4 regions of the Bradyrhizobium sp. 215_C5_N1_1 genome follow, and region 2 is predicted to be linked to each of the others. Evidence: riboswitches for the same ligand, from Rfam matches in the RefSeq annotation. Region 2 holds a riboswitch; each other region holds the start of a gene.
The links. A riboswitch is a leader RNA that binds a small molecule or an ion and turns the genes downstream of it on or off. The one in region 2 is predicted to bind cobalamin.

Region 1: it holds a riboswitch for cobalamin, as region 2 does, so the genes downstream of both, AB7G19_RS29065 (TonB-dependent receptor) here and AB7G19_RS20480 (ribonucleoside-diphosphate reductase subunit alpha) in region 2, are expected to answer to the same signal.
Region 3: it holds a riboswitch for cobalamin, as region 2 does, so the genes downstream of both, AB7G19_RS30370 (TonB-dependent receptor) here and AB7G19_RS20480 (ribonucleoside-diphosphate reductase subunit alpha) in region 2, are expected to answer to the same signal.
Region 4: it holds a riboswitch for cobalamin, as region 2 does, so the genes downstream of both, AB7G19_RS29085 (energy-coupling factor ABC transporter permease) here and AB7G19_RS20480 (ribonucleoside-diphosphate reductase subunit alpha) in region 2, are expected to answer to the same signal.

The regions. Positions count from the first base shown of each region.
Region 1 covers NZ_CP197228.1:6,018,077-6,025,085, forward strand. The annotation lists gene hydA (dihydropyrimidinase) at 1-1,131, opposite strand, end outside; gene AB7G19_RS29055 (maleate cis-trans isomerase family protein) at 1,144-1,884, opposite strand; gene AB7G19_RS29060 (PepSY-associated TM helix domain-containing protein) at 2,006-3,427, opposite strand; gene AB7G19_RS29065 (TonB-dependent receptor) at 3,440-5,812, opposite strand; cobalamin riboswitch at 5,928-6,129, opposite strand; gene AB7G19_RS29070 (histidine phosphatase family protein) at 6,201-6,773, shown strand; gene cobT (nicotinate-nucleotide--dimethylbenzimidazole phosphoribosyltransferase) at 6,780-7,009, opposite strand, start outside.
Region 2 covers NZ_CP197228.1:4,250,654-4,257,662, forward strand. The annotation lists gene AB7G19_RS20465 (TonB-dependent receptor domain-containing protein) at 1-217, shown strand, start outside; gene AB7G19_RS20470 (DUF6925 family protein) at 238-1,248, shown strand; gene AB7G19_RS20475 (hypothetical protein) at 1,309-1,887, shown strand; cobalamin riboswitch at 2,001-2,218, shown strand; gene AB7G19_RS20480 (ribonucleoside-diphosphate reductase subunit alpha) at 2,341-5,244, shown strand; gene AB7G19_RS20485 (ribonucleotide-diphosphate reductase subunit beta) at 5,255-6,409, shown strand; gene AB7G19_RS20490 (GNAT family N-acetyltransferase) at 6,485-6,943, shown strand.
Region 3 covers NZ_CP197228.1:6,298,550-6,305,558, forward strand. The annotation lists gene AB7G19_RS30355 (efflux RND transporter periplasmic adaptor subunit) at 1-104, opposite strand, end outside; gene AB7G19_RS30360 (FixH family protein) at 189-581, opposite strand; gene AB7G19_RS30365 (hypothetical protein) at 684-1,049, opposite strand; cobalamin riboswitch at 1,281-1,488, shown strand; gene AB7G19_RS30370 (TonB-dependent receptor) at 1,689-4,037, shown strand; gene AB7G19_RS30375 (GFA family protein) at 4,176-4,583, shown strand; gene AB7G19_RS30380 (Cj0069 family protein) at 4,744-5,823, shown strand; gene AB7G19_RS30385 (MBL fold metallo-hydrolase) at 5,846-6,673, opposite strand; gene AB7G19_RS30390 (LysR family transcriptional regulator) at 6,769-7,009, shown strand, end outside.
Region 4 covers NZ_CP197228.1:6,026,158-6,033,166, reverse strand. The annotation lists gene cobJ (precorrin-3B C(17)-methyltransferase) at 1-395, shown strand, start outside; gene AB7G19_RS29115 (cobalt-precorrin-6A reductase) at 371-1,117, opposite strand; gene cbiT (precorrin-6Y C5,15-methyltransferase (decarboxylating) subunit CbiT) at 1,116-2,297, shown strand; gene AB7G19_RS29105 (cobalamin biosynthesis protein) at 2,294-2,662, shown strand; gene cobM (precorrin-4 C(11)-methyltransferase) at 2,659-3,441, shown strand; gene AB7G19_RS29095 (cobyrinate a,c-diamide synthase) at 3,441-4,751, shown strand; gene cobA (uroporphyrinogen-III C-methyltransferase) at 4,748-5,479, shown strand; cobalamin riboswitch at 5,525-5,742, shown strand; gene AB7G19_RS29085 (energy-coupling factor ABC transporter permease) at 5,780-6,457, shown strand; gene cobF (precorrin-6A synthase (deacetylating)) at 6,499-7,009, shown strand, end outside.

The sequences.
Region 1 (7,009 bases), 1.8 Mb from region 2:
CGCAGTCAGCTCGACGAATTTCTGCAAGCTGATCCGCCCCTTCGACACGCCCTCGGAGAACAGGATCGGCAACCGGGTCTCGACGCCGGGGATGCCATTCGGCACCCAGCGGAACGAGGTGCGGGAATTCGGCGTCAGCTTGCCCTTGGGATCGTCGTAGCGGAACGGGCAGTGATCGGACGAGAAGGTCTGGAACACACCCGTGGTGATCCCTTCCCAGATCGCCTGCTGGCTTTCGGCATCGCGCGGCGGCGGCGAGCAGACATACTTTGCGCCTGACATGTCCATGTTCAGGCCTTTCATGTCGTTGGCCGTCAGCGTGATGTATTGCGGGCAGGTCTCGGCATGCACCGGCAGTCCGCGCTGCTGGGCCCAGCGCACCTGCTCCATCGCCTCGCGCCCGGAGACGTGGACGATCATGATGGGGACGCCGATCACCTCGGCATGGCTGATGGCGCGATGCGTCGCCTCGCGCTCGACGGCCTGCGGCCGCGAGGTGCCGTGATAATAGGGCGCGATATGGCCCTCGCGTTCGAGCTTGGCCGTGAGGAAACGGATCGCGTCGTAGCCCTCGCAATGGACCATGACCAGCGCCTCCTCGCGGCGAGCGACGTCGAACACTTCCAGCAACTGCTTGTCGCTGAGCACGAGGTCGTCATAGGTCATGAACACCTTGAACGAGGTGTAGCCGTCCTTGACGAGAGCCGGCAGCTCCTGCCCGAGCACGACCGCGGTGGGGTCGGAGATGATGAGGTGGAAAGCGGTGTCGATGTAGCACTCGCCCTCGGCGAGCTTGCGGTAGTTCTCGACGCAGGTGCGCAGCGACGTCCCCTTCTCCTGGAGCGCGAAGGGCAGCACCATGGTGTTGCCGCCGGCCGCCGCCGCGCGCGTTGCCGAGGCAAAATCGTCGGCCATCACGACGTCGGGGCCGGAGGCCTGGGAGATGTGGACGTGACTGTCGATGCCTCCCGGCAGCGCCAGCAGCCCCGTCGCGTCGATCTCGCGCGCCGCGCCTTCAATGCGGTCGGCGATGCTGACGATGCGTCCGTCGCGAATGCCGATATCGGCGCGAAACTCGTCGCTGGCCGTCACGATGGTGCCGCCGCGAATGGCGAGATCGAGCTGCGTCACAGGAGGGCTCCGTCACTTGATGATCGCTGATGTCTGGAAGATCCGGCCCCACGCCGCAAGGGCCGCGATGTCGCCACCGGCGAGTTCGAGCGTCCGCCACAGCGTGACCGCGACCGAGTCCAGCACGGCGATGCCCAACTCCCGTTCGAGTGCTGCAGCCAGCGCGGCGCCGTCGAGATTGGTGCAGAGAATGACGACGGCATCGGCGCCGTCCGCCGCGACCGCGCGGATCATGTCGGCAATCGTCGCGGGCGTGACCTCACCAAAGGAAAAGTTATCGCGCAGGCCGAGATGCCGCTCGGCGTGAGGGGCGATCCCCTCCTCGGCCCAGACATCGCCGATACGCCGTTGCACATCGTCCGTATAGGGGGCGACCAGGCCGACGCGTCCGGCGCCGAGCGCGCGGACGGCGTCGATGCAGGCGAGCGTGGAGGTCGTCGCCGGGATATCGGTCCGCGCCGCGATCGCCTCGCACAGGCTCCGGTCGCGGCCGATACCGAGCCAGCTTGCCGACGTGCCGTTCCAGGCAATGGCATCGACCTTGGCGTCCGCCAGCAGATCCGCCGCCGGCAGCATCACCGAGGCATCGAACTGGTTCAGCGCCGCGGCATCGAGCGCGATCTCGGTGACGCGGAAGCGCGAGAAATGAGCGGTGACGCCGGCCACGCCATGCAGCATGGAACAGGTGACGGGCTCCAGCACCGAGTTGGACGACGGGGTCATCATGCCGAGGCGCTTGCGCTGAATTGACATCGATCACGATCGCCCCATTGAGAGAGCGCACCGCTGCGCCCCCTCGGACGATCATCCGCGCCTGCCATCGCCCGCGCAACCCGCAATCTGCATGGCGCATATGATTTGTTCGATACGCAGCTCAAGCCGTGAAGGTCGACCGCAAGCGCCGCCAGCCGATCACGATGCCGGTGACGGAAAATGCCAGCCCGAACAAGCAGAGCCCGACGACCAGGATATCGCGCAGACGCGGGTGCGCCATGAGAACGGGAAAATCGAGCGTGTGAAGCGCACCGTAGAACCAGCGATAGGCCCGCCGCGAGGCATCCAGTCTTTGCAGCACGCGGCCGTCGGCACCGTCGATGTCGAACCAGAGGTCGCCGCATCGGGAGCGATAGACGGGCGCTCCGGGGACAGCCGAGTGCGCGGGATAGTCGTCATTGTCGGCTAGAACGGACGGGGCGCCGCAACCCGGCGCAAGGCGCGTCGTCAGGTCATGGACATCCTTCTCGCCGAGGAATGCCACCTGCCGGCTGCGGATCGCCTCCTCCGTTTTAGTCAAGGTCTGACTGGCGAGGCCGGTCCGGTCGCGCCGGTAGACAACACCGTTGACGGCGAACCATTCGACTTCGCGAGCCGACGGCTGACCGACCGGTGGGGCCGTCGTCCAGTCCGGCGCGGCATACACCACGCCTGCTTCGGTCGGGGTCAGCTCCCCGCGCGAGAACAGCCGGCCGTGATCCATCGAGAGCCAGCCACTGAAACTCCAGGTCAGCACGAAAACGGTCGCGACGAGACCAATGATGTGATGCAGTGCGTGCCAGCCGCGATAAGGCGACGAGACCCCGCGCCCTCGAATCCTGATCCTGATAATTCCGAGCACCGCGCCGAGCGTCGCCGCGATAAAAGCCACCAGCGACAATGTCGAGACCACCTGATCCCAAAGGGACCAGTTGCTCCTCAGGACCGTCGGATAGATCCAGTGCAGGACGCTGCCGGCCCAATTCCAGCCGCGTTCGCTGCGGGTCGTATCCAGCACGACTTCGCCGGTGCGCGAGGAGACATAGACCTCGGTTCCGGCCGCATCGCCAAGAGCGACGCGCAACAGAGGCCGGTGTCGATCAAAGCCGTTGGGTACGCTCCATTGATCATAATCCGCGCCCGAAATCATCGACGCCCGCGCGGCATCGAGCCCGCGTTGCCGGGCATGATCCCGCGCGATACCGACCGCGACGTCGGCGGACGTCACCGATGCATCCCGTCCGTCGGAGGCATGGACCGCACGCACACGCGACGGGTTCGACACGACATAGACCGGCCCGTCGCTCCGCTGGACCAGGCGAACGCGCGTGGCGTCCGCGATCCCGCTCGCGGCGACGGCCTCCGCGACCGCAATCCTCACCTCTCCGCCAGCCACCGGCGCGAGCCCGGCAAAACGTTCCGCTTCCGCCAATGACGGAAACGGGACGAAGTGCATCACGATTCCGCTCGCGAACCACATCGCGAACAGCAGGCAGAACGCGATCCCGAGCCAGCGATGCAGCAGCACGATCGCGTTCATCATGTGGTCAGCGCCCTACCATTTGAACGCGGCCGAGAGCTCATAGGTCCTGGGCGCACCGAGCAGGATCTGGTCGGGATAGAACGGATCGCCCCAGATCGCGTAGCGCTTGTCGGTGATGTTGCGCACGCGGAAGCCCAGACGGGCCTGGTCGACCGCGTTGAACACCGTCTTCGGGATGTCGACGAAGGCGTAGACGTCGGCGACGGTGTAGGCCTTCATCGTCACGACGTTGGCATCGGTGTTGTAGCGGTCGCCGACATAGCGGCCCGTGATGCCGAGCTCCACCGGCCAGGGCGTGAAGAACCGGTACGACGCACCGGCATTGGCCACGACACGCGGCACGTTCGGCGGCGTGTTGCCGGAGAACGAACCACCGGCAAAATTGTAGTCGGCATAGCGTGCATCGACATAGGCGATGTTGCCCCAGAGCCGCAGGGGATCGATCGGGCGTACGGCCGCGGCGAGCTCGACGCCCTTCGACTCCTGCCGTCCCGCGATGTTGAGCTGCATGCCGCCAGCCGCCGCATAGACGTTCTTGCGCTCGATATCGTAGGCCGAGAACGACCATTCCGCCCTGTTGTTCCACAACAGATGCTTGACGCCCGTCTCATAGGTGCGCGAGGTCGTCAGGTCGAGCGGCTGGGCTGGCCCAAGCAGGAAGATGTTGTTGGCTGAGACGTCAGCACCGGTCGCGTACTGACTGAAGAAGGTCAGGCCGGGAACGGCGTCCCAGGTATAGCCAATGCGACCCGTCGTCGGGACCCAGGACTTCGAGAACGGGAAGTTCGCCTTTTCCAGCCCGGCGGAGTCGATCGAGTTGCGGTCAAGCCCGATATGCTCGACGCGCAGGCCGCCGACCAGCGCGAAGGTTCGCGTGAGCTTCACCCGGTCCTCGAACGACAGCGCCTCGTTGTCGATGCGCGCGGTCTGCTGCTGCGTCGTGAGCAGGCCGTAAAGGCCACGGTCGGGATTGACGAGCGAGACGTAATCGTCCGGGAAGTTGGCCGCGCCTGGCCTGACGAAATCGAGATAGCTGGACGAAAGTGTCGTGACCAGGCGGTTGTCGAAGCCTGCGATATTAGCGTCCCAAATCAGGTCGGTAATGTTGCCGACAAGGCGTTGGCTATGTGCAACATAGAAGCGCTCGCGATCGACCATGTTCGAGTTGGGCAGGCCCGTACTGGCATTGAAAGCCTCGATCTCGTTGTTGAACCAGGTACGCTCCGCGCCATAGGCATAGGCTTGGCTCTTCAGCGTCAGGTCAGGCGCCAGCTTCAGTTCGAAGCCGCCGCGCAGCCACACCTCTTGTGCCACGTTGCGGTTGTCGAGAACGTTGTAATTGGTGTTGAAGGTACGATCGTCGATCGTGATCGCACCGAGATTCGTTTTGTTGAAGTTCGAGACGTAATTGCCCGAAACAATGCCGCTCGTCGCATGCGAGCCGCTGAAGGCGATCGGTACCAGCGGTGCGCCCCAATAGGCCTTCGAGCGATCTTCCCGGTACTCGATCGCGCCCCAGATCTTGAGGCTGTCGGAGATGCGGTAATTGAGCTGGCCAGACACATCCAGCGTCTTGGTATTGGTGTCGTCGGCAAATCCGTTGAGCGAGGCGCGGCTGATGTCGAAGCGATAGTCCAGCCCCTGCAAATTGGTGCTGCCGCCCGAGCCGTAATGGACGCCGAACGAGTTGAGCGAATCCCAGGAAAAGTCAGCTTCATTCCGGATCGGCCCGGTGTGTGGCTGCTTCGTGATCAAGTTGATTGCGCCACCGGCGGCACCTTCGCCCGACATCAGCGAGGCCGGACCTTTCAAAAATTCCACGGCTGCGAGATTGGCCGTATCCGTGATCCGCGAGGTCATGTTCTGCGGACCGATCTTGATGCCGTTGTAGAGCATGTTGATCTGGCTGTTGGTGAAGCCACGCATGGAGAAAGCCGCGGGCTCGGCCGGATTGTCGCCGGAGGTGACACCGACCGCGCCCTGCGCAACCTCCGACACGGTGCGATAGCCCTGCTCCCGCATGGTCTCGGCCGAGATGACTTCGACGGTCGCGGGTGTCTCCTGCACGGTCAGGCCGAGGCGCGAGGCGCTCTCGGCAACCACATTGGTGTTGAGCGGCGTCTGCGCCGCCGCGGTCGGCACGACGGGCTTGGCCGCGGCCGATGCGGCCGCTGGCCTGCGCGATGCTGCGCGGCGTGGGCTCTGCGCGTCCCGGGCCGCCGGCTTTGCCGGTTTGCGGGATTGGGCGGGCGACACCTCGACCGGCGGCAGCGGCTCGCGGGCCTGCTGCGCCAGCGCTGCGGGCAGATCGGCGACTGCAAATGAAGTAAGCGCGGCGGAAGCGAGCAGGAAGCAACGCGGTCGTACAAGACGAATGGAAGACACAGTTCGGGACCTCGGTATGACGTCAGTGGCACGTCACAGCGAACCAGGTCCCACCTCCGGCCTTTGAGCCTTCCGATGAAGCCGAATGTCTGTACTCCCCGACCGACATCTTCGCGTGTGACCACGGCTGACGGCAGGTCTCCTGGCTCGCGGGTCAGTACCTTGCATCGCCTTCCCGGGACCGAGATACCCAGTGGCTCGTGACGCAAGATTCGCCGCTTACAGTTGCGGGGGCAGCCGCGGCATTGGGGACAAAATCCCCGCACCGCATTCCCTTTTCATCCCCACTCGGGGAAACCGTCAAAGCCATCTAGGATTACCGACAAGACAGAGTCAATGTGCCGGTGCGACGTTATTACCACAGCGACCAACTTCCTTGGAGATAGGCATGGAAGGCGAGACCTTCCTCTGGCTGATACGGCATGCGCCCGTCGACGGCGCCAAAGGGACGATCCACGCAGCCGACGCGCCCGCCGATCTCGGCGACCGCGTGCAACTGGAGGCGTTGCGGCAGAGGCTCCCGCCAGATGCTGCGAGCTTGGCGAGCCCGGCGCGACGTACGGTTGAGACGGCGCGCGCGCTGGGACTCGAACCCGCGTTGGTGCCCGAATTTGGCGAGCAGGATTTTGGCGACTGGACCGGCCGGCGGCATGACGAGCTCGCGGCGACCGGCGGGGAGGCCTATGCGCAGTTCTGGAACAATCCGGCGCACGGACGGCCGCCGAGCGGCGAAAGCTTTGAGGATCAGGTCGCGCGTGTGCGGATCGGTCTGTCACGGATCGGCGCCGGATCGGCAACGCTCGTCGTGCATTCCGGCACCATCCGCGCCGCGCTCTGCATTGCGCTGGATCTCACGCCACAAGCGGCCCTGCGCTTCGTGATCGACCCGTTGTCACTGACCCGGATCGACCGGCTCGCCACGGGCTGGCGCGTCGTCGCGGTCAACCAGCGCGCAGCTTGAGCACGATCAGGCCGGGCGATCCGGCACGTTGGCCTGCGCGAAGGTCGCCATGCCGTTGTGAAGGCTGCACGCGAGCCGCACCAGCGGCAGCGCGATGGCCGCGCCCGATCCTTCGCCGAGCCTGAGATCGAGGCTGATCAACGGTTGCACGTTCAGCGCGCGCAGCACCAGCCGATGCCCCTGCTCCGCCGATTGATGCGACGGCAGCAGGAATGGCTGGCACGACGGGTTCAGCC
Region 2 (7,009 bases):
CGTCGATGGTAACCGCGACTTCAGCATTCCGCGTCTGCTGGCTCCGGCCTACACCGTCGTCAACGTCGCAGCCGAATATCTGGTCACCGACCAGGTGAAGGTGTTTGGCCGGGTCGATAATCTCGCCAATGTGCACTATCAAAATCCGACCGGCTTTCTGCAGCCGGGACTGGGCGTCTATGGCGGCATTCGCCTGGCGAATTACGACGTCAGATAGCGAGAGAGAGAAAGAGCCTCATGACGACGGCCGATCCGCTCATGGACTTGATCGCAAGCCAGCTTGCCGACGCTGAGGCCGGCTGGAGCGTCGGCACGTTCGGTGCCATTGCCGAGTTCACACGCGAGCCCGGTGAGGCCTTCGATATGGAGCAGTCGCGCAACGGGGTCAGCGTCGTGACGCAGAAGGGTGGGATGCGCGTTGTCTTCCACCCGGGCCTGCGCTTGATCGCATCGGAATCGCCGACCACGGAGAGCTGGAGCCACCGCATCGCGCTGTGTCTCCCGCATGAAGCCAGCGCCATGAGCGGTCGTACCGTGCTGACCGAGCTCGGCCCGGATGTCGAGGCGCTCCTGACGAGGGATCGCAGCGGCATCCTGTTCGACCTTGGCCTCGGAACGTTGCAGGTCGACGCTTGCATCCGTGTCAGCGATGCCGATGCCGTCGCCGCGCTCAGGAGCCGCACGGGCAAATCCGTGTTCGCGCCCGAAAGCGACGCCATGCGGATCATTCTGGCCGCCAATCCGCACCGCGTCTTCATCAGCCGCATCGGGCGCGCCGAGGTATTCCAGCCGATCCCGCCGCCGGGCGGGCGAAGCCCTGACGGCCCGCACACCCACGTCCTGCCAAAGCTGCTCGCGCATCGCCGCACCCATGCCGCCACCGAGCCGCTGCCTGAGGGGTGGATCCCCTGCGCGCATCTCTATCCGGCCCATCCGCTGCGCGATCAGCTCGGCCGCAAGCGCGCTTTTCGGCCGGATCTTCACGCAGCCTTCCAGGCGCTGCTCGAACTCTATGGGCTGCCGGAGCTGACGGCGTGCAAGAGGGCCGCGGTCGAAGCGATCGAGAAGGGGCGGGGACCTGAGATGGCGACGCTTCCGCCCGATCGCACGGCGCGCGCCACTGTTCGCGTGGCCTTGCGCCAATTGGCGGCCATGGAGCCGCACACCGCGACACTCGCCGCCTGGCTTGCCGCCTACGACCGTCGCGATCCAGCCGAGACTGAAGATCCCATGGAGGCTCTTCACTGAGTCAGACGTGATGCCGCGTTCCAACAAAATGTGCTACAAATCCCATAAGGAGATCGTTCCATGACTGTCACCATCCTGCCGCCCCACGCCGACCGTTTCCGCCTTCATCCGGTCACCTCGCGCCTTGCGCCGATGTTCTGCTTTGCGCTGCTGACGGTGTCATGCGCGCTCGCGAGCTTCGCGCTTGCCTGCGCGACGCCGTTTGCGGCGTTCGCCGTCGTCGCCGCCGCGATGCTGCCGATGCGTCCGGCGCTGCTCGTCGTCACCGGCGCCTGGCTCGTGAACCAGACCATCGGCTTCGGCGTGCTGCACTATCCCATCGATGGCAGCACCATCGCCTGGGGCTTTGTCATCGGTGCTGCCGCGTTGCTGTCGACGGCAGCGGCATCGACCGTTCTCCGCCTGCTGCCGCAGGGCCGCACGCCGCTGATGCTGGCCATCGCGCTCGTCGCCGCCTACGCCGCCTATGAGCTCGCGCTGCTTGCCGCGACGCCGTTCCTTGGCGGAGAGGGCGCGTTCACTGCGGCCATCGTGACGCGCATCGGGCTGACCAGCGCCGTCTGGCTCGCCGGCCTCGTCGCCGCCTGCGAGATCGTCCGCCTGGTCGATCCGTTCGGGCGCGCGATGCGGAACGCGTAATGCTGGATGTGCGTCATCCCAAGGGTTGCGCGAGCCCGGCGGGAATTCCCGCATTCCACAGGGAACAGGGCTCATGACCCGCAACGAATCGTTGACACCCGGCTGCATATGTCACCACATGTGGGCGTCACGGTTCCGCTGGATCGCAAGATTTAGTGGCTAAGAGGGAAGCCGGTGAACCGCGTGAGAGCGTGGAATTCCGGCGCTGCCCCCGCAACTGTCAGCAGCGAGCTGCTTCCGAACAATCGTCACTGGTGCCTTTCGCGCCGGGAAGACGGGAAGTGGGCGACGACCTGCGAGCCAGGAGACCTGCCGCGACGATCTGAACGTCCACGGGCGGGGTGTCCGGCGGTCGCTTGCATGCACCGCCCGGCAACTCTGCCGCCGGCGTTTCTGCAGCGTCCTTCCTTACAGCCCCGTTCAAACACAACGCGCGCATCACGGGGCCCATTGATGTCACTGAACCTGCACGACGCGGACACCGCTTCCGCACCCATCGTTCATTTGCGTCCACAATCGCTTGCGCTTGCTTCGAGCGAGCCGGCGATGCAGATCATCCGTCGCAACGGCAAGGTCTCGCCGTTCGATTCCGCCAAGATCGCGGTCGCCATGACCAAGGCTTTCCTTGCGGTCGAAGGCACCAGCGCGGTCGCCTCGCGCCGCGTCCATGAGAGCGTGGAGCAGCTGACGGCCGAAGTCGTCACTGCGTTGATGCGGCGGGCAGGCGAGGGACGCACCTTCCATATCGAGGACGTGCAGGACCAGGTCGAGCTCGCCTTGATGCGGAGCGAGCACCACAAGGTCGCACGCGCCTATGTGCTGTACCGCGAGGAGCGGTCGCGCCAGCGCGCCGAGGAGGCGGCCGCGGAAGCGACGCCCGCTGTCGCGCCGGCACTTCATGTCACGCTCGCCGACGGTTCGCGCGTTGGTCTCGACACCAAGCGGCTCGCGCTGATTATCGGCGAAGCCTGCGCCGGCCTCGACGGCGTTTCCGCGGCACCCGTGCTCACCGAGACCACCCGCAATCTCTACGACGGCATCAGCCAGGACGAACTGGCACTGGCCTCGATCATGGCCGCGCGCACGCTGGTCGAGCAGGAGCCGAACTACGCCTATGTCAGCGCGCGCCTGCTGCTGGACAAGCTGCGCGGCGAGGTGCTGTCCTACGTCCATGGCGTGCCGACGTCCGCCTCGCAGGCCGACATGACGATGCGCTACGTCGAATATTTCCCGGCCTATCTGAAGACCGGCATCGCTGCCGAACTGCTCGATCCTGAACTGGCCCGCTTCGACCTCGGCCGGATCGCGGCTGCACTCAAGCCCGAGCGCGACCTGAACTTCCAGTTCCTCGGGCTTCAGACGCTCTACGACCGCTACTTCCTGCACGTCCGAGGCAAGCGGATCGAATTGCCGCAGGCCTTCTTCATGCGCGTAGCGATGGGTCTTGCGGTTCGCGAGATCGACCGAGAGGCCAAGTCGATCGAGTTCTACGATCTGCTGTCATCGTTTGACTTCATGGCCTCGACGCCGACGCTGTTCAATTCGGGTACGCTGCGTCCGCAATTGTCGTCCTGCTTCCTCACGACGGTGTCCGACGACCTGGACGGCATCTTCAAGTCGATCAAGGACAACGCACTGCTGGCAAAATATTCCGGCGGCCTTGGCAACGACTGGACGCCGGTGCGTGGTCTCGGCGCCCACATCAAGGGCACCAACGGCGAGAGCCAGGGCATCATCCCGTTCCTGAAGGTTGCCAACGACACCGCGATTGCCGTCAACCAGGGCGGCAAGCGCAAGGGCGCGGTCTGCGCCTATCTGGAGACCTGGCACGTCGACATCGAGGAATTCCTCGACCTGCGCAAGAACACCGGCGACGACCGCCGCCGCACCCACGACATGAACACCGCCAATTGGGTGCCGGACCTGTTCATGCAGCGCGTCGATGCCGATGGCGAATGGACGCTGTTCTCGCCTGACGAGACGCCCGATTTGCACGATCTCTATGGCGAGGCGTTCAAGACGGCTTACGAGGCCTATGAGGCCAGGGCGAAAGCCGGCGGCATGCGCGTCTTCAAGACCGTGCGTGCGAGCGACCTCTGGCGTCGCATGCTGACCATGCTGTTCGAGACCGGTCATCCCTGGATCACCTTCAAGGACCCCTGCAATCTGCGTTCGCCGCAACGCCACGTGGGCGTGATCCATTCCTCGAACCTCTGCACCGAGATCACGCTCAACACCTCGGCCGACGAGGTCGCGGTCCGCAATCTCGGCTCCATCAACATGCTCAACCATGTCGGGCCCGATGGTGTCGACCAGGCCAAGCTGAAGCGGACGGTGACCACCGCCGTCCGGATGCTCGACAACGTCATCGACATCAATTTCTACACGATCCCCGAAGCGCGCCGCTCCAACATGCGTCATCGTCCCGTCGGGCTCGGCCTGATGGGATTTCAGGAAGCGCTTCAGGTCCAGCGCATTCCAACTGCGTCCGACACTGCCGTGATGTTTGCCGACACCAGCATGGAAGCAATCTCGTTCCACGCGATCGAAGCGTCGTCCGATCTCGCCGCGGAGCGCGGACGCTATCCGAGCTTCGAGGGCTCGCTGTGGTCGAAGGGCGTCTTGCCGCTCGACTCCATCCAGCTTCTCGCCGACGCGCGCGGTGGTCTCGACGTCGATCGCTCCGCAACACTCGACTGGGATCGCCTCCGCAAGAAGGTCACGTCCAGCGGCATGCGCAACTCGAACGTCATGGCGATCGCGCCAACGGCGACGATCTCCAACATCTGCGGCGTCTCGCAGTCGATCGAGCCGAACTATCAGAACCTGTTCGTGAAATCGAACATGTCCGGCGACTTCACGGTCGTGAACGAGTTCCTGGTCCGCGACCTCAAGGCGAGGGGGCTTTGGGACGAGGTCATGGTCTCCGACCTCAAATATTTCGACGGCAGCGTCGGCCAGATCGACCGCGTTCCTGACGATCTGAAGGCGCTCTACGCCACCGCCTTCGAGATCGACAGCGCCTGGCTGATCGAGGCGGCCGCGCGCCGGCAGAAATGGATCGACCAGTCGCAGTCGCTCAACCTCTACATCGCCAATCCCTCCGGCAAGAAGCTCGATGCGCTCTACCGGCTGGCCTGGCGGCGCGGCTTGAAGACGACCTACTATTTGCGCTCGCACAGCGCCACGCATGTCGAGAAATCGACGTTGAAGGGCACCGACGGAAAGCTCAATGCGGTGTCCGCGTCTGTGGCGGTGTCGCACGCGCCGATCATGATACCGACCTCTGCGGTGCCGGACCTCGACGGCATCAAGGCCTGCCGGATCGACGATCCCGAATGCGAAGCGTGCCAGTGAGGAGATGACGATGCTTGACTGGTCCGATACCGAAACCACAGCGGCCGCTCCGGCCGTCTCAAGTCTCGCCACCGCACTGCGTCCGCAGACCCAGCTCAAGCTCGAGCCGGCCGACCCGACCGGCTTAGGTGCGATCGATCGCGCCGGCGGCCGCGTCTCGGTCGACGAGAAGCAGATGATCAACTGCCGCGCCGACGTCAACCAGCTGCTTCCGCTGAAGTACAAATGGGCCTGGGAGAAGTATCTTTCAGGCTGCAACAATCACTGGATGCCGACCGAAGTCTCGATGCAGGCCGACATCGCGCTATGGAAGTCGCGGGACGGGCTAACGGAGGACGAGCGGCGCGCGATCAAGCGCAATCTCGGCTTCTTCGCAGCCTCTGAATCGCTCGTCGCCAACAACATCGTGTTGGCGATCTACCGTCACCTCACCAATCCGGAGTGCCGGCAGTACCTCCTTCGGCAGGCCTTCGAGGAGGCGGTGCACACCCACACCTTCCAGTATATCGTCGAAAGCCTCGGCCTCGACGAGGGCGAGCTGTTCAACATGTACCGCGAGGTGCCGTCGATCACGGACAAGGCGGCCTGGGCGCTCAAGCACACGCAGCACCTGGACGATCCGTCGTTCCAGACGGGGACGCCGGATAGCGACCGCGCCTTCCTGCGCGATCTCGTCGCCTTCTATGTCGTGTTCGAGGGGATGTGGTTCTACACCGGCTTTGCGCAGATCCTGTCGCTCGGCCGCCGCAACAAGATGGTCGGCATCGCCGAGCAGTATCAATACATCCTGCGCGACGAGAGTATCCATCTCAACTTCGGCATCGACGTGATCAACCAGATCAAGATCGAGAACCCGCATCTGTGGACGGCGGCATTCCAGGACGAGGTTCGCGGCATGATCCGTGATGCGGCCGAGCTGGAAGCCGCCTACGGACGCGATACGATGCCGCGCGGCTTTCTTGGGCTCAACGCGGCGCTGTGCGAGCAGTACATGCACTTCATCGCCAACCGCCGCTGTGCGCAGATCGGGCTCGCTCCGGTGTTCGCCGAGGTCGAGAACCCGTTCCCGTGGATGTCCGAGGCAATGGATCTGAAGAAGGAGAAGAACTTCTTCGAGACCCGCGTCATCGAATACCAGAATGGTGGTGCGCTGACTTGGGAATAGCACCGATCATGGTTATGCCGCGGGCGTGTCACCTGTGCTTAAACGGTGGCACGCGTGCGACAGCAGGGGGATGAGGTGGAGATCCGACGAGACGATCCGACGGCGCCCTATGTCGCCGACTTGTTGGCACATCATCTCGAGGAGCTGCGCAGCGTGATGGCCGAGCGCGCGTTCGCTCTCGATGCCACCGGCCTTTCGGCTGCCACCGTGACCTTCTGGACGGCTTGGCAGGACGATGTCCTGCTCGGGTTCGGTGCGCTGAAGGAGCTGGATCATACGCATGGCGAGGTGAAGTCGATGCGTGCCGCGCCGGCTGCGCGGGGCACCGGGGTAGGGCGCGCACTGCTGAGCCATATCATCGCTGAAGCCCGCAAGCGGGGCTATGTGCACCTCAGCCTGGAGACCGGCACGGCAGCCCTGCACGCGCCCGCCATCTCGCTCTACCGCAGCGCCGGTTTCGTCTCCTGCGCGCCGTTCGCTGACTATGAGACAAGCCCGCACAACCAGTTCATGCGGCTCGACCTGACGGATTGAACTGGGCGCTTCGCGCTCATCACTCCTGCCTCAGGATGACGGGGTTGGTACTGTGGGCCGCCGCGA
Region 3 (7,009 bases), 2.0 Mb from region 2:
TCGGCCTCAGCGAGCCAGCCCGCACCGTTCGAATGCCAGTAGTAGCCGGCCAGGACCAGGCCACCGCCCAGCGCAAGAGCCGTCAGGAGACGCAGCGTTTTCATATGGTGTATCCGCGCGCCCGGGAGCGCGCGTCCGTGTGAAGGAAAAAGGGGAATGTCGGGCGCCGCCGGGCAGCGCCCGAACGCTCACTTGACCGCCGTGACGATCACCTTGCCGGTGACGGTCTCCGGTTCGCCCTGCACCTTCACGGACAGCGTCATCTGGTAGCGTCCAGCCATCGGCAGGTCCGTCTTGAAGGCGTACACACCCGGCTCCCTGGACGGCAGCGGCGCGACCGCCGATTCCATCTCGGCCATCCCGTCCGGGGCCATGTCGAGGCGGCTTTTGAAGATGACTGCGTCCGGTATCGGCTTGCCGGTCTGCTTGTTCGTCAGGCGAACGGCGAGCGTGACGTCTTCGCCCTTCTTCATCTGCGGAGTGACGGGCTCGAAGGCGTAGTCGCCCGCGCCCGCCATCGCGGCGGAAGCGGCAAGCGAAAGGGTGGCGGCGAGAGCCGCGGTGCTGATTTTGGAAAGCATTGTCCTGTCCTCATGAATTGATCTTTCGCCGTGGCGCGTGAAGCGCGCACGTCAGTCGTCGTCGCGAGCAGGCACGCCGCTCGCGTCTCGGGCTTTGCGAGATCAGATTCGAGGAGGTCGGAAAGGAGGACTGCCGCCGCGGAAGGAAACGACCTGATCCGGGGGAATAGCCATCGTGCTGGCCATGACGGCGAGACGTTCGAACGCCACGGGCCTGACATCACCGAGCGCGATGATCCCACCGACGCAGCAGAAGCCCATCCCGCACTTGTAGCCGCCGCTATGGGAGCCCGTTCCCTTCATGTCGGGACAACAATCGTCCATCGACATGTCGGCGTCGCCGCTCATGTGCATGGCCGTCTGCATGCCATCCGACGACATTGCGAGGTTCGCCGCGGACGCGCCAACCGGCAGCATCGCCAAGGATATGGCGATGGCGACTGCCAGGATGGTACGGACGAACTGCATCAATATCGACTTACCTTGTCGGGCCGGAACTCGGCCTCAGTAGCATACTCGGACACCAAAGGCAGTTATTGATCGTGGTCAAGCGTTCGTTACCCAGGCTCGTCCGGAGGCCGGGTTGGACGTTTCGACGCGGTCCTTCGGACTATCGTGCAAAACAGCAACACAAGGCCACCATCGACCGACCGGCCCGTCCAGCAGCCCGCGCGGATGTTGACGCGCTCATCCCCTGATGCCAGTTTCGTGATCGGTAGTGTCCGCAAGGACTCTTCAAGGGAATGCGGTGCGTCCACCTCAGTGGGCAATTCCGCGGCTGCCCCCGCAACTGTAGGCGGATAGCCGACGACCAAACGAACCACTGGAGCCCCGCTTGGGCCTCTGGGAAGGTGGTCGAAGGCGATGACCCGCGAGCCAGGAAACCTGCTACCAGCCATGGTCACGCGCGAACGCATTGGGCGGGGTGCCCTGATGTCGGACAAGTAGCCGGTGCATCCGCCGCCTGGGGCGAAGGTGGATGACTAAGGCAACCGCGGTGACGGTTTGTTTGCGTCGCCGCAGAGCGTTGTCGTGCAAAATCTTCATTTCCGTGCTGGCGCAAGGCCAGCGTTATCGCGTGCTTTCCTGATTACTCTGCTCTCGTCGGTGTCCTTGTCGTCCGCGGCGCTCGCGCAAAGCGCGGCGCAGGACAACCGCTCCCGGGAGGTCGGCCCGGTGATCGTGTCGCCGCCTGCGCCGCGACAGGCTCCTGCCGTCAGCCCCGGCACTCAGAAGCAGCGCGCGGCCCGGCGCGCCGCGGGACGCAATCGTGGCGCCCCTGCTGTCGCCGTTCCGGCCGCGCAAGCTCCGAGCGGGCCGGTACAGACGCCGCTCAATACGGCAGCCGTCACCGACGTCGGCTCCCGGCTCGGCATCACGGCGCGCGAGATGCCGGCGACCGTCGAGGTCATCGGTCAACAGACGATGCAGAACCTGGGCATCCGGACCACGACCGACGTCGCCAAGGCTGCAGTCGGCGTCACCGGCGGCGATGCGCCCGGCGCGCCCGCCATCTTCTCGATGCGTGGCTTTTCCGGCGACCAGATCTCCACGCTCTACAACGGAATCCCGATCGGGCCGTCGACCATGACCGGCCGTCCCATGGACGTGGCTGGTCTCCAGCAGGTCGAGATCATCAAGGGACCGGACTCGCTGGTGGCGGGCCTCGGTGCGACCGGCGGCGCCATCAACTACGTGAACAAGGCGCCGCACACCGGACCAATCGTCAACGACGCCTTCACTTCCTACGATTCCTTCAACGGCTATCGCGCCGGTTACGGATCGGGCGGCAGCACGCTGATCAACGGCCTCGACTACCGCTTCGACATCAGCCATTTCAACAACAAGGGCTTTATCGACGACACCTATTCGAAGCTCAGCAACGTCTCGGGCCAGCTGAACTATCGCGTCAACGAGAACCTGAGGATCTGGGGCGCGACCGAATACAGGCAGGACAACGACCGCTTCTACTGGGGGACGCCGCTGGTGCCGGCGAACGCGCCGGGCATCGTGCCGACGTATGGCGTCGTCTCCGGCCTCTGGAGCAACTATTACCTCGGCGGCGGCACGCCGGTCCCGGTCACCATCGACGCGCGCACGCTGACCACGAACTACAACGTGCTCGACAATCACAGCGGCGCCAACGAGCTCTGGCTGCGCAGCGGCTTTCAATGGGACATCACCAACAACATCTCGCTGAAGAGCCTGGTCTATGGCTATGACGCCCACCGGCACTGGTTCAACAACGAGATCTCGTCGTTTGACCAGACCGTAGGCAATTTCGCAGGCGCGCAGAGCATCTACCGCGAGCGCCTGGCGCTCGATCACGCGCAGCGGCTCTACGGCAACATCACCGACCTCACCGTCAATTCCAATCTCGGCGGAATGGACAATCGCTTCGTCGCCACCGTGGCGGCGAGCAGCAACCAGTTCAACGTCTCGCAGGACACGCTGTTCTTCAATGACTACGTCGACCTCCTCAATCCGGACCGCGGCCTCTACGGCCCGCGCAGCGACGAGAAGATCTACACCCATCTCGACACCGCCTCGCTGTCGTTCGAGGACCGGCTCAAGCTGACCTCGACCTTTGCGCTGATCGGCGGCATCCGTTTTGAGAATATCGAGCTGTCGCGGACCCGCTTCGACGAGAATGGCCTCCTGAAAGCCAACTATCCTTTCTCGAAGACGTTCAATCCGGTCACCGGACGCATCGGCTACACCTGGGACATCGCGCCCGGCGTGATGCTTTACAGCCAGTACGCGACGGCAGCCGACCCGACGGTGGCGAACATCTTCATCCTCAGGCCCACGACGCCGCTGCTGCTCACGACGTCGCGGACCTACGAGACCGGCGTGAAGCTGCTGTCGGCCGACAGGCGCGCGGAGGCCACGTTCTCGGCCTTCGACATCGAGCGCAAGAACGTCTACGTCCCCGAAAGCGGCATCCTCTTCAACGTCGCCGGCAAGATGGCCTCCAAGGGCGTCGAGATCGCCGCCGCGGTCAATCCGGTCGCGGGCCTGAAACTATGGGGCAACGTCGCCTTCGTGCAGTCGCGCTTCATCGACTTCACCTATGTCGACGGCAATGGCGACTTCCAGTCCTATTCGGGCAAGACGCCGCCCAACGTTCCCAACTTCATCGCCAACGCCGGCGCCTCCTATCGCTTCGACACGAAGCTGCCGGTCGAGATCGGCGGCCTCGTCCGTCACGTCGGCGACCGCTTCAACTTCCAGGACAATCTGGTCACGATGGACGCCTACACGATCTTCGACGCATACGCGTTCGTCGATATTCCAAAAGCCTATTTCCCGGGCGTCGACCAGACCCGGATCAGCTTTCGCGTGAGGAACCTGACCAACAAGCTCTACGCGGCCTGGGGCGATCCGGGTTACACCGACCAGATCATCCTGGGCGCGCCGCGCAGCTACGAGATCGCGGCTTCGTTCAAGTGGTAGTCGCGGATCACCTCGCCCGCGCCGTGGCAGGAGTTGTCACGCGACAGTAGGACGCAATCGCAAATCGATTGCGCCGTTGAAGCCGCAGGTCTCGAGAGCTATCGATCAACGAGACCTGTCTTCCATCGGGAGGAACGCATGAGCACCATCACCGGCGGTTGTCACTGCGGCGCGATCCGCTATCAGGTCGAGGGCGAAGCGATCGTGCACGCGCTGTGTCACTGCCGCGATTGCAGGCTTCACGCGGGCGCTCCCGTCGTCGGCTGGACGATGTACGCGGACGATGCCGTCAAGGTGACCAAGGGCGAGCCCAAGGTGTATCACTCCTCGGAAAATGCCCGGCGGCACTTTTGCGGCGACTGCGGAACCGGCCTGTTTTATGTCAATGCCGACATGTTGCCCGGGGTCATCGACGTCCAGAGCGCGACCTACGACGATCCCGATGCCGTACCGGCGACGATGCACATCCAGGTCGCAGAGCGCCTTCGATGGATGGAGCGCGCGCACGAACTGCCGACATTCGACCGCTATCCTCCGCCACCGTAGCGGCGCGCGCGAAGCGTTCGCCGTCTAGATGGAACCGCACAAGCACCATCTTGCAACGACCGGACGATTTCACGTACATTCATCGGCGTGGGGACGAAGCAGACTCCCCGTGAGACCTCGGTCCAAGCTCTGCGCAGCACGCCATTCGTGGAGCTTGCGCATGGATACCGAACGCCACCCTCCTCTCCGCCATACCGTTGCCATCCTCTCCCGCGGCGATGCAGCCGCGCGCCGGGACGCGACGGCGCAAAACAGCCGCTTCGTTCGCGTTTTCGAAGCACTCGCCGCGGTCGGCATCGAAGCCCGGCCGGTGATCTACGACGAGATTTTCGCCGACGCCGCGCGCGATCAACTGCTCGCCGTCGATGGCGTGCTCGTCTGGGTCGATCCGATCCATCAAGGCAAGACGCGCGAGGCCCTCGACCCGCTGCTTCGCGACGTTGCGGCGCAAGGGCCGTGGGTAAGCGCCCATCCCGACGTGATCCTGAAGATGGGCGTCAAGGACGTGCTCTACCGAACGCGTCACCTCGGCTGGGGAGCCGACACGCACCGCTATGACACCGCCGCAAGCTTCCGCGCCGAATTTCCTTCGCGCCTTCAGGCGAATGGTCCGCGCGTGCTCAAGCAAAATCGCGGCAATGGTGGCCAGGGGGTGTGGAAGGTGGAGGCCCTGCCCAACGTGGACGCCATGGTTCGCGTGCTGCATGCCCAACGCGGCAGTCTACCCGAGGACATTCCGCTCGATGCCTTGCTCGCCCGCTGCGAACCGTATTTCGGATGGGGCGGCTGCATCATCGACCAGGCGTTCCAACCCCGCCTACCCGACGGCATGATCCGCTGCTACATGAGCGGCGCCAAGGTCGCGGGCTTCGGGCATCAATTGATCAAGGCCCTGATCCCGCCGCCGCCGGAAGGCCCCGACGCACCCGAGGCTCAGCCGGGCCCACGGATCATGCACGGACCCGCTGCTTCGCAATTCCAGGCGCTCCGAAGAGCGATGGAGGACGAATGGACGCCGCAGCTGATGGGCACGCTCGGCATCGACGAGCCGTCGCTGCCGGTGATCTGGGACGCCGACTTCCTGTACGGGCCCCGCGACGCCGCCGGCACCGACACCTACGTCCTGTGCGAAATCAACGCGAGCTCATGCTTCGCGATTCCCGACGACGCGCCGGCGGCAATCGCCCGAACGGTGAAGCACCGCCTGCTCCGGACTCAAGCAGTGCGTTCGGGCGTATAACCGGCGGCCTGGCTTCGACACCCTAATGCGCAGCGCAGCGGCAGCTTTCATAGGCGACGGGATCGTGGCTATTGACGATGCTCACGCGGTCGCCGTGGTTGAGCTTCAGCGCGCGCAGCCGCGCCTGGTTGGCGATCCGCATCTTGCGATCCATGTCGCCGCGGCGCTGGAAATAACCCAGCATCAACGGCACGCGCGGCGATGGGTCGAGCTGGGCGTGGTGGAAATAGCTGTCGCCGGCATGCAACAGCCATTTGTCACCTGATCGCACCGCGATGCCGCAATGGCCGAGCGTGTGGCCGGCGAGCGGGATCATCAGGATGTCGGCTTCCTTGTCGCCGAGCGCGCGCACGCCCTTGAAGCCGAACCAGTCCTGGCCGGCCTCGCCATAGAAGGTCCAGCCCGGCCCATGGCTCCACTGCCCCGTGACATAGCGCCCTTCGGGCGGCGCGGGCTTGCGTAGCACCGCCATGTCGTATTCGGCGCGGTGGACGTGGATCGCGGCATGGGGAAAGTCCGGCACGCCGCCGGCGTGGTCGCGGTCGAGATGCGTCAGGAGCACGTGGCGCACATCGCCGGGTGAGTAGCCGAGCGCCTTCACCTGCTCGACCGCCGTCTCCGCCGGGTCCAGCCTCGGCGCGGTCTGGCGCAGCCATCGGCCACCCAGCCGATTGGGCGTTGCGATATCGCCGAGACCGATGCCGGTGTCGACCAGAGCGAGTCCGTCCCTCGTCTCGACCAGCAGGCAATGGCAGACCAGGCGGGCGCGCTGGAACAGGCCGCCGGTGCCGTTCACAAGGCGGCGGCCCATGGGGCACATCGTGCCGGTGTTGAGGTGGTGGATCTTCATGGCGCTTCCCTGCCTGTTGTGAGCAGGGCGCTGCTTGCCACCGGGCAATCCATAAGTAAAATATTGAATATTGATACTATCTCTAGGCATAACCTATGGACATCCGCGAGCTTCGCTACTTCGCCGCCGTGTATCGCGAGCGCAAACTGACCGCGGCGGCACGCGCTTGCTTCGTGTCGCAGCCGTCGATCTCGACCGCGATCACCCATCTGGAGGCCGAACTCGGCACCACGCTGTTCATCCGGCACAAGAAGGGCGTCGCGCCGACCGCCTCGGCCGAGCAGTTTCATGCGCTGGCCCGCCGCATCATCGACGAGGCGGACGCCGCACGCAGCC
Region 4 (7,009 bases), 1.8 Mb from region 2:
CAGCGATGCTGGCGGCAGCCGCGCGCGCTGGTGCGCCGCTCGGCCATGATTTCTGCGCGATCAATCTCTCCGACAATCTCAAGCCGTGGGCGGCGATCGAGAAGCGTCTGCGGCTCGCTGCGGAAGCCGATTTTGCCATTGCGATGTACAATCCGCGCTCGGCAAGCCGGCCGGAGGGATTTGGCCGTGCGCTTGCGGTGTTGAAGGGCGCCGGCTGCGGCGAGCGCCTCGTGATTTTCGCGCGCGCGATCACCACGTCGGACGAGCGGATCGAAACTGTCGCGCTGAACGACGCGCGGCCTGAGATGGCCGACATGCGCACGTTGGTCATCGTCGGAAATTCGCAGACGCGCCGCGTCGGCCGCTGGGTCTATGCCCCGAGGCAGGCGCGATGACCGAGCCATTGCATGATCTCGGTCACGCTCTCAACCCGCAACCGTTCGGGCAGTTTTGGCCGCGCGATCATGATCACGGGCAGGCCGAGCATGCGGGCCGCGTCGATCTTGGCGCGTGCGCCGTCGCCGCCGGAATTGCGGGCGACGATCCACGCGATGCCGCGCGCGCGCATCATTTCGAGCTCGCCGTCGAACGTGAACGGCCCGCGCGACACGATCACATCCGCAGCGAAGGGCAGCGGTGCTTCGGGCGGATCGACGAACCGCAGCGTGTAGACGTGCTGCGGCTTCGTCGCGAACGGTGCGATGTGCTGCCGGCCGATGGCGAGGAACACGTTTGCGGGCGACTCGGGCAGCGCGGCGGCCGCGGCGGTGACGTCGGCGACTTCGATCCAGTTGTCGCCGGGCGCCTTCGTCCAAAGCGCGCGCTCGAGCGCGATCAGCGGCGTGCCCGTTTGCGCGCACGCTTCGATCGCGTGGCGGCTCATCTCGGCAGCGAAGGGATGCGTGGCGTCGATCACATGCGTGATGCGCTCACGTCGAATATAGTCGGCAAGCCCGCCCACGCCGCCGAAGCCACCGACGCGGGTCGGCAGCGGCTGATCGGCGGGCGTGCGGGTTCGGCCGCCATAGGAATACACGGCGTCGATGTGCGCGCGTGCGACTTCCGCGGCGAGCAAGCTCGCATCGGCGGTTCCGCCCAGAATGAGGGCGCGCGTCATGGCTGATCCCTGGCTGACCATCATCGGTATCGGCGAAGATGGCCTTGCCGGGCTGTCCGAAGCAAGCCGAAAGGCGCTCGCCAAGGCAGAAACTGTTTTTGGTGGCGAGCGTCATCTCGCGCTTGCTGATGTGGGGGGGCGCGGTCGCCCGTGGCCGGTGCCGTTCGACGTAGACATCGTGGTGAGCTGCCGCGGCCGGCCGACGGTGGTGCTCGCCTCCGGCGATCCGTTCTGGCACGGCGCGGGTGCAAGTCTCGCCGAGAAGCTCGATGCCAACGAGTGGATCGCGCATTCGGCGCCATCGACCTTCTCGCTCGCTGTCGCGCGGCTCGGCTGGCGCCTCGAAGCCATTGCCTGTCTCGGGCTTCATGCCGCGCCGTTCGAGCGTCTCGTGCCGCATCTGGCGCCCGGTGCGCGCATCATTTGCCTCGTGCGCGACGGCAAGGCGGCCGGTGATCTCGCCAAATGGCTGAGCGAGCGCGGGTGGGGCGCCTCGGCGTTCTGGACTCTCGCCGCGCTCGGCGGGGCGCGCGAAAGCATCGCCGAGCATCGTGCCGACGGCTTTGCGGGCGATCTCGCCGAAAACCTGGTCGCAGTAGCCGTTGAGGCGAGGGGCGGGCAAGGCATTCCCCGCACCTCCGGCCTGTCAGACGATCTCTTCATGCATGACGGCCAGATCACCAAGCGGCCGGTGCGCGCGCTGGCGCTCTCGGCGCTGGCGCCGCGTCCCGGCGAGCGGCTGTGGGATATCGGCGCGGGTTCTGGCTCGATCTCTGTGGAATGGGCGCTGTGCGGCGGGACGGCGACCGCCATCGAGGCGCGCGAGGATCGCGCCGCGAATATCCGCAGCAATGCAACAGCGTTCGGATTGGCGCATCGGATCACCGTCATCACGGGGAGCGCGCCGAAAGCTTTTGCTGCGTTGGAAGCGCCGGATGCCGTCTTCATCGGTGGCGGTCTCGATATCGCGATGTTCGATGCCATCTGGTCGCGGCTTGCGCCGGGTGCGCGGCTCGTCGCGCATGCGGTAACGCTGGAAACGGAAGCGCTGCTCGGCGAGCTGCACCAGCGCCACGGTGGCGAATTGATGCGGGTCGAGATTGCCCATGCCGCGCCGCTCGGCCGCTACCGGTCCTGGGAAGCGTCGCGGCCCGTGGTGCAATGGAGTGCGGTTCGATGAAAGTCGCCGGACTCGGATTCAAAAAGGATGTCACGCTCGCGTCGCTGCGCGAGGCGCTGCTGGCGGCCGGTGGTTCCGAAGGCCTTGCGGCGGTCGCGACTGTCAGCGAGAAGGCCGACGCGGAGCCGCTGAAGCAGCTCGCGCGCGAATGCGGTGTGCCGATCAAGGCTGTCTCGGCTGAAGCGTTGGCCAACATCCATACGCCGACGCGGTCAAAACTCGTCGCGGAAAAGTTCGGCACGGGCTCGGTCGCTGAAGCCGCGGCGCTCGTTGCGGCTGGCCCTCGCGCGCGATTGATTGCGACGCGGGCGGTCTCGCGGGATCGCACCGCGACCGCCGCGATCGCGGAAGGAGACGGCGCATGACGGTGCACTTCATCGGTGCAGGGCCGGGCGCTCCGGATTTGCTGACGTTGCGCGGACGCGACCTCATCGCGGCCTGTCCGGTCTGCCTCTATGCGGGCTCGCTGGTGCCCGAGGGCGTGCTGGCGCATTGCCCGCCCGGCGCCCGCATCGTCAACACCGCGCCGCTGTCGCTCGACGAGATCATCGCGGAGATCGCTGCCGCGCATGCCGACGGCAAGGATGTTGCTCGCCTGCATTCCGGCGATCTCGCGATCTGGTCGGCGATGGGCGAGCAGCTTCGCCGCCTGCGCGCGCTCGGTATTCCCTACACGGTCACGCCGGGCGTGCCGTCCTTCTCGGCTGCGGCAGCTGCACTGGAGGTCGAGCTGACGCTTCCCGGTCTTGCCCAGACGGTGGTGCTGACGCGCACGCCGGGCCGCGCCAGCGCAATGCCTGAGGGCGAACAGCTCGCGTCGTTCGCCGCCACCGGTGCGGTGCTCGCGATCCATCTGTCGATCCATCTGCTCGACAAGGTCGTCGCCGAGCTGACGCCGCACTACGGCGCGGATTGCCCGGTCGCCATCGTCTGGCGCGCGAGCTGGCCGGACCAGCGCATCGTTCGCGCCAGGCTGGCGACGCTCGATGCCGCCGTCGGCACCGAGATGGAGCGCACGGCACTCATTTTGGTTGGCAAGACGCTTGGAGCGGCGGATTTTGACGAGAGCCGCCTCTATGCCGTCGACTACGACCGCCGCTATCGGCCGGTCGGCGCCGATCCGCGCTTTCCGGAGGCATCGTGATGCCGGCAGGGCTCGTCATCTCCGCGCCGGCCTCCGGCGTCGGCAAGACCACGCTGACGCTGGCGCTCGCGCGCGCCTGGCGCAATGGCGGATTGAACGTGCAGTGCTTCAAGAGCGGGCCCGATTATATCGATCCCGCCTTCCATGCCGCTGCGACGGGGCGCGCTTCCGTCAACGTCGATAGCTGGGCGATGGATCGCGGGACGATTGCTCATCTCGTCGGTCGCGGCACTAATGCCGATGTCGTGCTCGCGGAGGGCTCGATGGGCCTGTTCGACGGCGTCGCCGCGCGCGGCGTCTCCGGCACCGGCGCCACCGCCGACATTGCGGAGATGCTGGGCTGGCCGGTGCTGCTGGTGATCGATCCCTCCGGACAGGCGCAGACGGCGGCGGCGGTCGCCGCAGGCCTTCGCGACTATCGTGCCGGCGTGCGCCTTGCCGGCGTGGTGCTCAATCGCGTCGCCAGCCCGCGACATGAAGATCTCGTGCGGCGTGCACTGAACGACGCCGGCATCGCCGTGTTCGGCGCGCTGCCGCGTCATGCAGAAATCAGCCTGCCGAAACGGCATCTCGGCCTGGTGCAGGCCGAAGAGCAGGCCGAGATCGGCAAGCTGATCGACGAAGCCGCGCGCTTCGTCGCCGAGCATGTCGATCTCGATGCGGTGCTGCGATCGGCAGCAAGCTGGTCGCCGCAACCGGCGGCAAGCGGCATGAATGTGACGCCGCCCGGGCAGCACATTGCGTTGGCCCGCGATGCCGCGTTCTCCTTCATCTATCCGCACATGCTGGAGGCCTGGCGCGCGGCCGGTGCCGAGATCTCGACATTCTCGCCGCTTGCCGATGAAGCGCCTGACGCGAGCGCCGATGTCTGCTGGCTGCCCGGCGGCTATCCCGAGCTGCACGCGGGGAAGATCGCGGACAATGCCCGCTTTCGCAGCGGCTTGCGCGCCTTCGCTGACACACGGCCGGTGCACGGCGAATGCGGAGGCTATATGGTGCTTGGAGCCGCTCTGACCGACGCCGACGGCGTCCGTCATGAGATGACGGGCCTGCTCGGACTGGAGACGAGCTTTGCCAAGCGCCGTATGCATCTCGGCTATCGTCTCGCTGCGCTCGCCGCGCCGATGCCGGGCCATCAGGTCGGCGCGCGCCTGCGCGGTCATGAGTTCCACTATTCGACGATTGTCGCGCAGCCGGACACGGCGTTGGCGGTCGTGCACGATGCAACAGGCGCGGTCATCGCCGAGACCGGCTCGCGCCGCGGCCTTGCCACCGGCACGTTCTTCCACCTGATCGCGGAGGATCGGTGAGCGGTTTTGTCACTTTCATCTCGGCCGGCCCCGGCGACCCCGAGCTCCTCACGCTCAAAGGCGCGGCGCGGCTGCGCGATGCCGACGTCGTGCTCTATGACGACCTCGCCTCGGGCGCGATCCTCGATCTGGCCCGGCCCGGCGCCAATCTCGTCGCGGTCGGGAAGCGGGCAGGGCGGCCCTCGACCAAGCAGCACCACGTCAACCGCCTGCTGGTCGACTATGCCGCGGCCGGTGTCCGTGTGGTGCGGCTGAAATCGGGCGATGCCGGTATCTTTGGCCGGCTTGAGGAGGAGCTGGAGGCGCTGCGCGAAGCCGGCATCGGCTACGAGATCATTCCCGGAATCACCTCGGCCTGTGTCGCCGCCGCGCAAGCCGGCATTCCCCTGACCCGGCGCCACACCTCGCGCCGGGTGCAGTTCGTGACTGGGGCCGATGTCACCGGCGAGCTGCCGCAGAATTTGAACTGGGCGGCGCTGGCGGATCCCGAAGCGACCACCGTGGTCTATATGGGCCGGCGCACCTTTCCGGCGCTTGTCGCAAAATTGATCGAGCACGGCCTCGCGCCTGATACCCCGGCGCTGTTCGCCGAATCCCTCGGTCGTCCCGACGAGCGGCTGGTCCGCACCACCATTGCCGAGCTTGCCGAGCAGCTTGCGCGGGGTGGTGCGGCTTCGACGGCCGCTGTCATCCTGTTCGGAGCGCTGGCGGGCGATTATCCGTCATGACCGTCCCGGCCGCCCTTCGCCCCTTGACGCCCGGCTGGCGAAAGGGGCACACAGGAGACGCATGGTGCTCGAGGCGGCGCAAACCGCCGGAGCATAATCGGGAATGGGGGTGGGCGGACAGTTGCGCCGCCCAAAACCCCAGCCGCCCCCGCGACTGTAAGCGGTGAGGGACTCCGATCAGCCACTGGGCCGCAAGGCCCGGGAAGGCCGGAGAACCCCAGTGAACCGCGAGCCAGGAGACCGGCCGTGCATGTTTTGTGGCCAAGGCCGTCGGGTGTGACGGCAGGAAGGAACTGAACCATGCATATCGAACCCGGAGTCGTATCGGGCGCCAAGCTCGTGTTGAGTTACGCAACCGGCATCGCCGTCGGCGGCGTTGCGCTGAAGCTCGCGGTCGAGACCGTGCGCGAGCAGGGCATCACGTCGTTCGCGGCGCGGACGCTCGCCACCACGGGCCTCGTGTTCGTCTTCTTCGAGATCCTGCCGCACTTCCCGGTCGGCGTCTCCGAGGTGCACTTCATCCTTGGCTCGACCCTGTTCCTGCTGTTTGGGGCGGCGCCCGCGGCCTTCGGCCTTGCGTTCGGACTGTTGTTCCAGGGCATCTTCTTCGAGCCGCCCGATCTGCCGCAATTCGGCATGAACGTCACCACGCTGCTGGTGCCGCTGTTCGGGATCCAGGCGATCGCCGCGCGGATCATTGCCCGCAACACCGCCTATGTCGATCTCAGGTATCGCCAGGCGCTGGCGCTGTCGACCACGTATCAGGCCGGCGTCATCGCCTGGGTTGCGTTCTGGGCGCTCTATGGCTCGGGCTTCGGTGCGACCAACCTCGTCAACATCGCGACCTTCGCGGCCTCCTACGCGCTCGTCATCGTGATCGAGCCGCTGGCCGACCTCGGTGTGCTGGCACTGGCAAAATCGCTGCGTGGCGTCACCGCGCCCGGTCTCGTCACGCCGCGCCTGCACAACGCGGCTTAAGAGACAAAGGGGCGGCCGTCATGGCCGCCCCTGCACGCGCGATGCTCACGCTCTCCCTGATAGGCATCGGTTGCGGCGATCCGGAGCAGCTTACGCGCGCCGCGGTTCAAGCCATCAACGCGGCCGATCTCATCCTGATCCCGCGCAAGGGGACGGCGAAGTCCGATCTCGCAGATCTCAGGCGGACGATCTGCGCGGATGTGCTCACCAATCAAACGACGCGCATTGCCGAGTTCGACCTTCCCGTGCGCGATGCCGGTGAAGCGGACTATCACAAGGGCGTCGACGACTGGCACGATGCCGTGGCCGCGGCCTGGTCGCGGACGATCGCGAGCCAGCTCGAAGGTGAAGGCAAGGTCGCGCTGCTGATCTGGGGCGATCCCTCATTGTATGATTCCTCGCTGCGCATCGCGCGGCGGCTCGATCCCTTGCCTGATATCGAGGTCGTGCCCGGCATCACTTCGATCCAGGCACTGTGCGCGGCGCATGCGCTGCCGCTCAACGACATCGGCGAGCCTTTCCTGGTCACGACGGGGCGCCGCTTGCGCGAGG